2 regions of the Micromonospora sp. ZG13 genome follow, and region 2 is predicted to be linked to the other one. Evidence: riboswitches for the same ligand, from Rfam matches in the RefSeq annotation. Region 2 holds a riboswitch; the other holds the start of a gene.
What was found. Region 2 has a riboswitch for S-adenosylmethionine ahead of AC5L34_RS03255 (aminotransferase class V-fold PLP-dependent enzyme). Riboswitches for the same ligand answer to the same signal wherever they lie in the genome.
Positions count from the first base shown of each region.

Region 1 (6,103 bases), on a different contig from region 2:
AACGAGGACCTGGAGCAGTTCGCGTACGTCGCCTCGCACGACCTTCAGGAGCCGCTGCGCAAGGTGGCGTCGTTCTGCCAGATGCTGGAGCGCCGCTACGCCGACCAGCTCGACGACCGGGCCCGGCAGTACATCGGCTTCGCCGTCGACGGGGCGAGCCGCATGCAGGAGCTGATCAACGATCTGCTCACCTTCTCCCGGATCGGCCGGGTCTACGGCGACGAGCGGGAGGTGGACCTGGCCGAGGTGTTCGCGCAGGCCGAGGCGAACCTGTCGCGGGCCGTGGAGGAGTCGGGCGCGACGATCGACCGCGATCCGCTGCCCACCGTACGGGGCGAGCCGACCCTGCTGACCATGCTGTGGCAGAACCTGCTGGGCAACGCGGTCAAGTTCCGCAGCCCGGACCGGGCGCCGCGCATCCGGGTGACCGTGACGGACACCGCGCAGGGCTGGTCCTTCGCCGTCGAGGACAACGGCATCGGCATCGACCCCCGGTACGCGGAGAAGATCTTCGTCATCTTCCAGCGGCTGCACCCCCGGGGCGCGTACCCGGGCACCGGCATCGGGCTGGCGGTCTGCAAGAAGGTCGTCGAGTACCACGGCGGGACGTTGAGCCTGGACGAGGCGTACCGCGACGGGACCCGCTTCGTGTTCACGCTGCCGCGGGTGCCGGCGGCGGTCGTACCCGGGCAGCCGGGCCAGCCGGCCGAGGAGTCGGCGGCCGGGGTCTGAGCCCGCCCCGGCGCGCCGGGCACCGGCCCCGCGATCAGCTCGCCGACCGACCGCCGCCGGCGGCGCGGGTGGCGGCCAGCGCGATCCCGCACGCCGCGACGGCGCTCAGCGGGGCGATCAGGAAGCCGACGGTCACCTCCCCCGCCGCGTCCAGTACCGCGCCGGCCACCGCCGCGCCGCCCGCGCTGCCCACCGAGAACGCCGTCGCCGCCCACGCGAACGCCTCGGCCACCGTGCCGGTGGGAGCCACGTCGTCGATCGCGACGAAGGCGATGGTCAGCAGCGCCGGCAGCGCGAGCCCGCTGACCGCCATCAGGCCCAGCATCGCGGCCGGGGCCGGGGTGAGCAGCAACGGCAGGTAGCCGACGGCGAAGACGCCGACCGCGCGGGGCAGCGTGGCATGCCGGCGCAGCCCGCCGAAGCGTACGTAGAGCAGGCCGCCGACCAGCGCCCCGGTGGCCTGCGCGGCGAGCAACCAGCCCGCCCAGGACCGGGCTCCGGCCGCCTCGGCGTATCCGGTCGCGGCGACGGTCACGCTGCCCACCGCCGCGCCGACCAGCAGCAGCGCGCCGAGGACCAGGCGGAGCCGGCCGGCACGCAGCGGCCCGGCCCAGTGGCGTACGGCCGGCTCGCCCCGCCAGCGACGCACCGCGTCGGTCGTGGCGAACCACGCGGTACCGACGGCCTGCAGGAGCGCGGCGGCGGCCAGACCGCCGGGCGGGCCGGCCAGGCCCACGGCGGCGAGCGTGACCACCGGGCCGAGGATGAAGATCAGCTCCTGGACGGCGATGTCCAGGGTGTACGCGGTCTGCACGCGGTGCGCGGGGAGCAGGTCGCGCCAGAGCACCCGCAGGCACGACTCGAACGGCGGCGCGCCCGCCCCGGCCAGGGCGGCGGCGCACACCGTCACCGGCAGGTTCACGTGCGCGGCGGTGAGGGCGAAGCCGATCGTCGACGCCGTCACGGACAGCCAGAGCACCGGCGGCTGCCGCCAGCGCTGCGCCATCCGGGCGAGCATCGGCTGGCCCACGGCGGTGCCGGCGGTGAACGCGCCGACGAGCAGGCCCGCGACGGTCAGCGTCATCGTCTCGCGGGCGAACACCAGCAGGGCCAGCGGGGCCGCGCCGAGCGGGATCCGGCCGAGCAGGCTGGCCGCCAGGACCCGGGCGGCCCGTGGCGCCCGGAGCACCGCGACGGCGGAGGTGTCGGTGGGGTCGGCGGCGGGTGGCCGGTCGGCGGGCGGTACGACGCCGGTGTGGTCGGGTGTGGGCATGGCGGAACGCTCCCGGAGGTGTGGCGGAGGTGAACGGCGGGCGGCGTGGCACCGGGCCGGTCAGGGAGCGAAGTCGGAGCGGTCGTGCTCGTTGCCGTACAGCGGCAGGTCGGGGGTGATCCAGCGGCCGTAGGCGACGGCGACGGCCTCGATCGGAATCACGTGGACAGTCTAGGTCCGAGCCAGCGGCACCGGATTGGACCTCGCCGCGGCGGCACCCGTGCTCCCTACGATGACGACCCACGCACCACCACGTGCCAGGAGGACGTCATGCGGGAGCGCTTCGCCGAGCTGTCCACGCCGCTGATCGCCGACGCCTGCGTACGCCTCGGCGTGCCCCCGCGCGCGGCGCCGGCCGGGATCCGGGCGGTCGTGCCCGGGCACCGTCTCGTGGGCCGGGTGCTGCCGGTGCGCCACCACGGCAGCGTGGACGTGTTCCTGGAGGCGTACGGCGGCGCCGCCGCCGGTGACGTGCTCGTCATCGACAACGGCGGGCGGACCGACGAGGCGTGCGTCGGGGACCTGGCGGTGCTGGAGGGCGCCGCGGCCGGCGTCGCCGGGCTCGTCGTCTGGGGCCTGCACCGCGACACCCCGGAGCTGGTGGAGATCGGCCTGCCGGTCTTCAGCTACGGCAGCCTGCCGGCGGGGCCGGCCCGGCTCGATCCGAGGGAGCCGGAGACGCTCACCAGTGCCCGGGTCGGGCCGCACCTGGTGACCGCCGACGACCTCGTGGTCGCCGACGACGACGGGGTGCTGTTCCTGCCCGCCGCGCGGGCTGCGGAGCTGTTCGCGGCGGCGGAGCGCATCGGCACCGTCGAACGGCTCCAGGCGCGGCGCATCCGCGCCGGGGAGACGCTGCGGGAGCAGACCGCCTTCGCCGACTACCTGACCCGCCGCGCCGCCGAGCCCGGGCTCACCTTCCGGCAGCACCTGCGCCGCGTCGGCGGGGCGATCGAGGAGTGACCGGGGCGGACGTGGCGGGTGCCGAGGCGACGGGACGGGACGGACGCGCCGTCGGCGGGCGCGTGAGGGTGGTCATAACGGCTGGACGGCCCAGCGTGGCGGGCTGCTAGCCTCGTCGGCAGGTCATGAGCGCCAGCGTCAAGCCCCGGCTCGCTGGCCGGCAACCCTCGTCCGCGCAGGGGTGCCCCGGGTGAAGACCAGGCATCGGAGCGGCTCCGGTGCAAGCGCGGCCTGGTTCCCAGGTCGACACCGACCGAGGAGAGCCATGTCCCTGCGCACCTTCCCCCCACCGGCGGTTCCCGCCGTGGCACCGGCGTCGCCGGCGCTGACGCGGCGCCGCCACATCGACATGATGCGGGTCTGCGCCACCTCCTGTCGCCCCGGCGACGCGCGCTAGGCGCGCCACCCCCTCTTCCCTGAACCATCCCAGCGGTACGCCCATCGGGCGCACCGTCGGCGACGCACGCCCGTGCCCGTCGCCGGAGACACCTCATCGGAGACACCTGTGCGCATCCTCTCGTCCCTCACCCGGGCCGCCGCCCTCGGCGTGGCCGCCGTCCTCGTCGCCACCGCCCTGACCGGCTGCGGCGACGACGCGGCCGACGCGGCCGACAACCCGTACGGCCTGCTCCAGCCGGGCGTGCTGCGCGCCGGCACGCTCACCGACGCCCCGCCGAACGTCTACCTCAAGGACGGAAAGTTCACCGGCTTCGACAACGACCTGCTCGTCGCGGTCGCGGAAAAGGTCGGCCTGAAGGTGGAGTTCGTCGGCACCGACTTCTCCGCCCTGCTGTCGCAGGTCAACAACCGCAAGTTCGACGTCGGCAGCTCCTCGATCACGATCACCGAGGCGCGCAAGAAGACCGTCGACTTCGGCAACGGCTACGACTTCGGCCACTTCGGACTCGACGTGCCGGCCGGCTCGTCGATCACCGGCTTCGACCAGCTCGCCGGCAAGCGGGTGGTGGTCGTGCAGGGCACCGTCCAGGACGACTACGCCACCGGCGAGGGACTCGACCCGGTCCGGGTGCCCGACTACAACGGCGCGATCAACCAGCTCAAGGCCGGAACGGCCGACGCCTGGATCGCCCCGGCCGAGATCGGCGACAAGTCGGCCGCCGACAGCGCCGGCAAGATCACGGTTGCGGCCAAGCTGCTCAGCCCGGCCCCGACGGCGTACGCGGTCGCCAAGGGCAACGACAAGCTGCGCGAGGCGCTGAACAAGGGGCTCGACGAGGTGATCGCCGACGGCACGTGGAGCCGCCTGCAGGCCCAGTACTACCCGGGCCGCCCCATCCCGGCCGACTTCACGCCGGGCAGCGGCACGGTTCCGGTGCCGTCGGCGTCGGCCACCTCCTGAGACGTAGCGACGACGAGCAAGCGGGGCGGTGGGAGAGACGATGGATCCGTTGAGCACCCTGTGGGAGACCTTCTTCGACGCAGACTCCATGCGCGAGGCGCTGCCCGAGATGCTGACGGTGGGGCTGCCCAACACGCTGATCCTGGCGATCTCCGCCGCCCTGCTCGGCTCGGTGCTCGGCATGGCGCTGGCCGTCGCGGGCATCTCGCGTACGCGATGGTTGCGGTGGCCGGCGCGGGTCTACACCGACGTGTTCCGCGGCCTGCCGGCGGCGGCGACGATCCTGCTCATCGGGGTCGGCCTGGCGCCGCTGGGGATGCAGGTGTGGGGGCCCAACCCGTATCCCCTGGGCATCCTGGCCCTGTCGCTGATCGCGGCGGCCTACATCGGCGAGATCTTCCGCTCCGGCATCCAGTCGGTGGAGGCCGCGCAGTTGGAGGGCGCCCGGGCGCTGGGCCTGTCCTGGGGCGAGGCGATGCGCCTGGTGATCGTCCCGCAGGGGATCCGGCGGGTGCTGCCGGCCTGGGTGAACCAGCTCATCGCGCTGATCAAGGACTCCAGCCTGGTCTACTTCCTCGGCCTGCTGGCCAGCCAGCGTGAGCTGTTCCGCATCGGGCAGGACTACGCGGCCAACACCGGCAACCAGTCGGCGCTGCTGCTGGCCGGGCTGTTCTACCTGACGCTGACGGTCCCGCTGACGCACGCCGTCAACTGGATCGACCGGCGGCTGCGGCACGGCCGGCAGGCCACTCCCGGTGACGCCGACGACGACCTCGACCTGGCGCTGCCGGGCGCGGCGGGAGGGAACCAGCGATGAGCATCGACACGACGACCTCGGTGAGCCTGAGCGTCCGCGACGTGCACCTTGCCTTCGGGGCGAACCGGGTGCTGCGCGGGGTGGACCTGGACGTGGCGCGCGGAGCGACGGCCTGCGTGATCGGCCCGTCCGGGTCGGGCAAGTCCACCCTGCTGCGTACGATCAACCGGCTCATCGAGCCCGACCGCGGCGACGTGCTGCTCGACGGGCGCAGCGTGCGCGGCGACGACCCCGACGCCCTGCGGCAGCGGGTGGGCATGGTCTTCCAGCAGTTCAACCTCTTCCCGCACATGAGCGTGCTGCGCAACGTCACCCTCGCGCTGCGCCGCATCCGCAAGCTCGACGCGGACGAGGCGGCGGCCCTCGCCCGCGACCACCTGGAGCTGGTGGGGCTGGCGGCCAAGGCCGACGCCCGCCCGGCGCACCTGTCCGGCGGGCAGCAGCAGCGGGTCGCGATCGCCCGCGCGCTGGCGTTGCGCCCGCAGGTGATGCTCTTCGACGAGGCGACCTCCGCCCTGGACCCGGAGCTGGTCAAGGGCGTGCTGGGGCTGATGGCCGAGTTGTCCGCCGGTGGCATGACGATGGTGGTGGTGACCCACGAGATGGGCTTCGCCCGCGAGGTCGCCGACACGGTGGCGTTCATGGATCGCGGCGTGGTGCTGGAGGCCGGCGAGCCGGCCGCGATCTTCGAGCGGGCCGAGCACCCCCGGCTGCGCCGCTTCCTCTCCCAGGTGCTCTGACGGTCGGCTACCCTGCCGCGCTGCGTGACCCGCCCGCGACCCACCAGCCGCCCGGGGCGGGCCGGGCGGAGGAACTGCACGTGGAGATCGAGAGTCGGCGCGAACTGGCGCCCCGTCCGGGGAAGCTGGTCCGACCTCGGCCGGCCTCTGGCGCACTGCCACGCCTTGGCAATATCCTCCACTGCACACGCGAAGCCTGGAGTTCCTTTTCAGGGGCC
Region 1 is NZ_JCADBQ010000016.1:96,292-102,394, forward strand. Features, by position in the region: gene AC5L34_RS25250 (sensor histidine kinase) at 1-732, shown strand, start outside; gene AC5L34_RS25255 (MFS transporter) at 767-2,005, opposite strand; gene AC5L34_RS25260 (RraA family protein) at 2,276-2,968, shown strand; SAM riboswitch class IV at 3,090-3,201, shown strand; gene AC5L34_RS25265 (ABC transporter substrate-binding protein) at 3,474-4,328, shown strand; gene AC5L34_RS25270 (amino acid ABC transporter permease) at 4,369-5,145, shown strand; gene AC5L34_RS25275 (amino acid ABC transporter ATP-binding protein) at 5,148-5,885, shown strand; partial or broken gene AC5L34_RS25280 (hotdog domain-containing protein) at 5,909-6,067, opposite strand.
Region 1: another riboswitch for S-adenosylmethionine. It lies ahead of AC5L34_RS25265 (ABC transporter substrate-binding protein); the one in region 2 lies ahead of AC5L34_RS03255 (aminotransferase class V-fold PLP-dependent enzyme).

Region 2 (6,103 bases):
TGATCCCGTCCCCTCCCCACCCGCCCGGATGAGGGCGTCGGTGCCGTTTGCGTCGCTCCCGGCCGGGAAGCCAGCCGCACCACCGGCCCTGGGGAGGGACGATGCCGGTACTCGTGAAGAAGATTCTGCTCTGGGGGAGCGTCGCGTTCCTGATCTACTTCATGGCCTTCCGGCCGGAGGGCGCGGCGGAGATGTTCAAGGCGATCGGAGCGGGACTGATGGCGATGGCGCAGGGCCTCGGTGACTTCCTCACCAGCCTGATGACCTGACGACCGGGGCCGGCCCGAGCGGGGCGGCCCCGGTAGCGGGTCCGGGGGCCCCGGGCGTCCGCGTCAGTGGTGGCCGGGGGGCCACGGCGCCGGCGGGCGCTGGCCGTACCAGCCGGGCGGGCCGTACCAGCCGGCCGGGGGCGGCGGGGGAGACGCGACGAGCACCACCGGGATCGGCACGACGGGCTCGTCCGGCGCCTCGACCGAACGCTGCGTGCCGTCCGGGAAGCGCAGGTGGTAGCGCTGCCCGTCCCAGATCCCCACCGGCACCTGCGGGTCCCGGCCCACGAAGAACGACCGGTACGCGCCGATCGCCTCCAGCAGTTCCCGTTCCTCCCGCGCGGTCCGCTCCCGGTCGGCCGGGCGCCGGTCCAGGCCGCGTAGCGCGCCGTCGCGCAGCAGCGCCAGCCGGGTAGCCGCGAACTGGTAGCCGCGCATCGCCTTCAGCCCGCCGTCGCCGGCCACCCGCTTGGCCCACACCCGGGCCGCGTGCCGCCGTCCCAGGCTGCTCAGCGCCGCCACCTCCGGCGGGGTGAGCCAGCCCGCCCGGACGTAGTCCGGCAGGGTCCGCTCGGTGAGCCGCCCCTCCCAGGCCCGTAGCCACACGGCGAGCCCGACCATGCCGAAGAAGACCGGCACCATCACGCCGATGAAGCCGTACAGCATGATCAGCGTCTCGCCGGTGGCCTGGGTGAGCGTCGGCAGCAGGTTCCACAGCCCGTGCAGCATCATCGCCAGGAGCAGGCCGGCGAGCGGGGCGAGCACCCGCACCCACCGGTCGGCGGCGCGCGCGGCGATGCCCAGCCCCACCCCGGTCATCGAGGTGAAGAGCGGGTGGGCGAAGCCGAAGAGCAGGATCCGGACGATGAAGATGGCGATGACCTGCTGGGTGCCGGTCGCCGGCCCGTACCGCTCCACGCCGCTGGCGTAGCCGTAGCCGCCCAGGTAGAGGATGTTCTCCACCATGGCGAACCCGACCGCGGAGAGCCCGCAGTAGACCAGGGCGTCGGTGATCCCGGAGATCTCGCGACGGCGGAAGATCAGCAGCAGGATCGGCCCGAGGGCCTTGGTCAGCTCCTCGATGAACGGCGCCACCAGCACCGCGGTCAGCGCGGTGGGCAACCCCCAGTCCTCGAACAGCCCGGCGGAGAACTCGTTGACGGTCAGCGAGGCCGCAGTGGAGACGAACGCGCCCCAGGCGAAGCAGAAGATCAGGTACTTGAGGGGTTCTGGCTCGTAGCGGTCCAGCCAGAGGAAACAACCCACCAGCACCGGCACCGGGAGGATCGCGGCGACCACGCCGATCAACAGCGCCTCGACGCCGAGGTTCTCCCCCAGCGTGAAGACCATGAACAGCGCGCACGCCGCGATGAACAGGACGGTGCCGGCCAGCACCAGGGCCCGACGCCACCCCAGCCGACGCAGCGGCATCCGGGGCCCGGCCCCGCCGGGCGGCGGAACGGCGGGCGCGGTCGGCGACGGCAGGGACGCGCCGGGCGGGGTGTCGGCCATGCGGTCAGCGTAGCCATCCCGGGCCGGCTGGTCCGGTCGCATCGACCCGGCTATGCTGCCGGCAGGTCACGAGCGCCAGCGTCAAGCCCCGGCTTGCTGGCCGGCAACCCTCGTCGAGTTCGCGGTGGGGTGCCCCGGGTGATGACCGGGCCCGGCCCGATCCGCGCGCCGGGCAAGCGCGGACCCCGCCCGTGTGCGCCCACCCGGGGTCCTGGACCCCGGAGGTCGGCCGTGACCGTCACCCTCGTACCCCCGCCCGCGCCGCAGCCGCCCGCCGTCGCCGGCCCGCTCGACGTGCTCGGCGTACCCGGGCAGGTGAACCTCGACTACGCGGCCACCGCGCCGTGCGCGCGGGCCGCGGCCGACGCGGTGGCCGAACTGCTGCCCTGGTACGCCAGCGTGCACCGCGGCGCCGGGGCGCTGTCGCGGCGCTGCACCCTCGCCTACGAGCGCGCCCGGCAGACGGTCGGCGACTTCCTCGGCGCCCGCGCCGGCGACCACGTGGTCTTCACCCGCAACACCACGGACGCGCTGAACCTGCTGGCCCGGGCGCTGCCCGCCGGCACGACGGTGGTGACCTTCGGCGGGGAGCACCACGCCAACCTGCTGCCCTGGCCGCGTGGCTCGGTGCGGCTGCCGGTGCCCGCGGAGCCCGCCGGGGCGGTACGCGCGCTCGACGCCGCGCTCGGCGAGCTGCGCAGGCCGGACGCCGCCGGCCACCGGCCCGCCCGCCCCGGCGCCGAGCACGGGCCGCCCGTGCTGGTGGCGGTGACCGCCGCCAGCAACGTGACCGGCGAGCGCTGGCCGGTGGCCGAGCTGGCCCGGGTGGCGCGGCGACACGGGGCCCGGATCGCGGTGGACGCCGCGCAGCTCGCCCCGCACGCGCCGGTCGACGTCGCCGACCTCGACGTCGACTACCTCGCGCTCTCCGGCCACAAGCTGTACGCGCCCTTCGGCGCGGGGGTCCTCGTCGGGCGGGCGGACTGGCTGGACGCCGCACCGCCGTACCTGGCCGGCGGGGGCGCCACCAGCCACGTCGGGGCCGCCACCCACGACGTACGGTGGGCGACCGGCCCGGCCCGGCACGAGGCGGGCACCCCGAACCTGCTCGGCGCGGTCGCCCTGGCGGCGGTCTGCGCCGCCCTGGCCGACGCCGACCGGGTCGCCCTGCACGACGCCGAGCAGGCCCTGCTGACCCGGCTGCGCGAGGGCGTCGCGGCCCTGCCGCACGTGGTGGAGCTGCGCACGTTCGGGCCGGCGGCGCCCCGGGTGGGCATCGTGTCGTTCGTGGTGGCCGGCCGGGACTCGGCACAGGTGGCGGCGGAGCTGGCCGCGACGTACGACATCGGGGTGCGCGACGGCCTCTTCTGCGCCCACCCGCTGGCCCGGCGGCTGCTCGACGAGGCGGCCGCCCGCAGCGGCCGGCGGGACCTGCCGCCGACCGCCCTGCGGGCCAGCATCGGACTGGGCAGCACGACCGGGCACGTGGACCGGCTGCTCGCCGCCCTCGCCGCGCTGGCCTGACGGGCCCGGGAGGCGACCCTGCCGGCCCGGGAGCCCACTGTGCCCGCAGCGGCGGGCCGGCGGGCGCGCGAGGTCGGCGGGCGGGGCGGCGCGGAGCCGTCAGGCCTGCTTCGCCACGGGTGCCGGCGTGCGGCCGCGGGTGCGCTGGATCAGCACGACGCACGCCAGCACCGCCAGCGCCGCCGCGATCGAGGCGGGGGTGACGGCCTCGCCCAGCAGCAGCGCCGACCAGAGCAGGGTGAGCACCGGCTGCGCGAGCTGGATCTGGCCGACCTGCGCGACGCCGCCCCGGGCCAGGCCCGCGTACCAGGCGAAGAAGCCCAGGAACATGGAGACCGCGGTGAGGTATCCGAACGCGGACCAGGTGACGGCGTCGGCGTGCGGTGGGGCGGCCACGGCGGCGACGACCGTGACCGGCACGGTGACCGGCAGGGAGAGCAGCAACGCCCAGCAGATCGTCCGGGCGCCACCCAGTTCCCGGGCCAGCGCGCCGCCCTCGGCGTATCCCAGGCCGCACAGCACGACCGCCGCGAGCAGGAACAGGTCGGGCGGGGCGAGCGCACCGCGCACCGCACCGCTGGCGCCGAGGAAGGCGAGCACCGCCAGCAGCCCGCCGGCGCTCGCGACCCAGAACAGTGCCGGCGGTCGCTCACCGGCCCGCAGCACGGCGAACACGGCCGTCATGGCGGGCAGCACGGTGATGACGACCGCGCCGTGCGCGGAGGTCTGGGTGATGAGCGCCAGCGAGGTGAACAGCGGGAAGCCGACGACGACGCCGAGGGCGACGACGGTCAGCCGCCGCCACTGGGCGCGGGTGGGGCGCGGGGCGGCGGTGAATCGCAGGTACGCCACCGCCAGCAGCCCCGCGCCGACGGCCCGGCCGAAGGCGACGAACCACGGGTCGAGCTGCTGCACGACGACGCGGGTGGCGGGCAGCGACATGCTGAAGGCGAGTACGCCCAGCGCGCCGAGGGCGAGACCGACCGTCCGGTCCGCCGTTACCGCGTTCCGGACAGTAGCGCTACTCTTGTCGTTCATGAATGACGGTAACGCAGTCGGACGTGTCAGCCAAGATCTGCGCGGGCTCGTCGCCGTCGCCGAGCCCGGCACGCGGCTGCCCTCGGTGCGCGAGCTGACCGCCCGCCACCACGCCTCACCGGTCACCGTCGCCGAGGCCATCCGGCAGCTCGTGGCCGAGGGATTGATCGAGACCCGGTCCGGCAGGGGAACCTTCGTGGCCGCCCCGCCGCGCGAGTGGCGGGTGCCCGACCTGTCGTGGCAGACCGTGGCGCTCGGCCCCCGCCGGCCGGGCGAGGACGAGATGCAGGCGCTACTGGCGTTACCGCCCGCAGGAGCGATCCCGCTGTCGGGCGGCTACCTCGACGCGGAACTCCAACCCGCCGCCGCGCTCGGTGCCGCGCTCACCCGCGCCGCCCGGCAGCCCGCGTCCTGGCAGCGGGGGCCGGCCGAGGGACGCGAGGACCTGCGCGCCTGGTTCGCCCGCGAGGCCGGGGCCGGGCTGCGCGCCGAGGACATGGTGATCTGCCCGGGCGGGCAGGCCGCGCTGTCGTCCGCGCTGCGGGCGCTCGCCGCGCCCGGCGACACCCTGCTCGTCGAGTCGCCGACCTACCTGGGCGCGCTCGCCGCCGCCCGGGCCGCCGGCCTGCGGGTGGTGCCCGTGCCCGCCGACGCCGACGGCGTACGGCCCGACCAGCTCGCCGCCGCGTTCGCCCGTACGGGCGCCCGGCTGTTCTACTGCCAGCCGCTGCACGCCAACCCGCACGGCGCGACCCTGGCGGGGCACCGCCGGGCCCGGGTCGCCGAGGCCGTACGCGACGCCGGGGCGTTCCTGATCGAGGACGACTACGCCCGCGACCTCACCATCGACGGCCAGGCCCCGCCGCCGCTGGCCGCCGACGACCCCGACGGGCACGTCGTCTACCTGCGCTCGCTGACCAAGTCGGCCGCCCCCGGGTTGCGCGTCGCGGCGATCGGCGCCCGGGGCCCGGCCGGCGCCCGGCTGCGGGCGGCCCGGCTGCTCGACGACTTCTTCGTCGCCGGCCCGCTGCAACAGGCCACGCTCGAGTTCGTCACCGCCCCGGCCTGGACGCGGCACCGCCGCGCCCTGCGCACCGCCCTGCGGGCCCGCCGCGAGGCATTGCTGGCCGCGCTCCGCCGGCACCTGCCGGAACTCGCCCGGCAGCCGGTCCCGCGCGGCGGCATGCACCTCTGGGTCCGCCTGCCCGAGGGCACCGACGACGTGGCGCTGGCCGCCGCCGCGGCCGCCGAGGGCGTCATCGTCTTTCCCGGCCGCCCCTGGTACGCCGCCGAGCCCCCGGCGGCGCACCTGCGCCTCACCTACGCCGCCGCCGGACCCGAGCTGATGGACGAGGCCGTCCGCCGCCTCGCCCGCGCCCTGCGGGCCTGAGCGGGCCCACGGGGCGTACGGGTCAGCCGAGCGGCGGGGCGGCGGGCGGCTTCGGGGCGTCGTCGGGCTTCCCCTGACCGCGTGGCCCGTCCTGGTCGCCGAAGGACTGCCGGACGCCACGGTTGGCCTCCTCCTGCGTGAGGCCGGAGGCCACCATGATGTCGCTGGCGGTGGTGCGCACCTGCGCGACCACCACGCTGCCGGAGAAGCCGACCCCCTCGGCGTACGCCCGGCCGGCCTCGCTGACCGCGCGCAGCGCCCGCTCCCGCGCCTGCTCCGGCTCCTCGCCGACGGCGAACTCGTGCTTGAGCAGGCGTACCGACTCGGCGAGGTGGGCCACCGCGTCCGGCATCGTCTCCGGGATCGGCTC
Region 2 is NZ_JCADBQ010000001.1:668,128-674,230, forward strand. Features, by position in the region: gene AC5L34_RS03240 (GroES family chaperonin) at 1-3, shown strand, start outside; gene AC5L34_RS03245 (hypothetical protein) at 102-269, shown strand; gene AC5L34_RS03250 (PrsW family intramembrane metalloprotease) at 333-1,823, opposite strand; SAM riboswitch class IV at 1,846-1,966, shown strand; gene AC5L34_RS03255 (aminotransferase class V-fold PLP-dependent enzyme) at 2,013-3,305, shown strand; gene AC5L34_RS03260 (DMT family transporter) at 3,405-4,343, opposite strand; gene AC5L34_RS03265 (aminotransferase-like domain-containing protein) at 4,342-5,733, shown strand; gene AC5L34_RS03270 (FUSC family protein) at 5,756-6,103, opposite strand, start outside.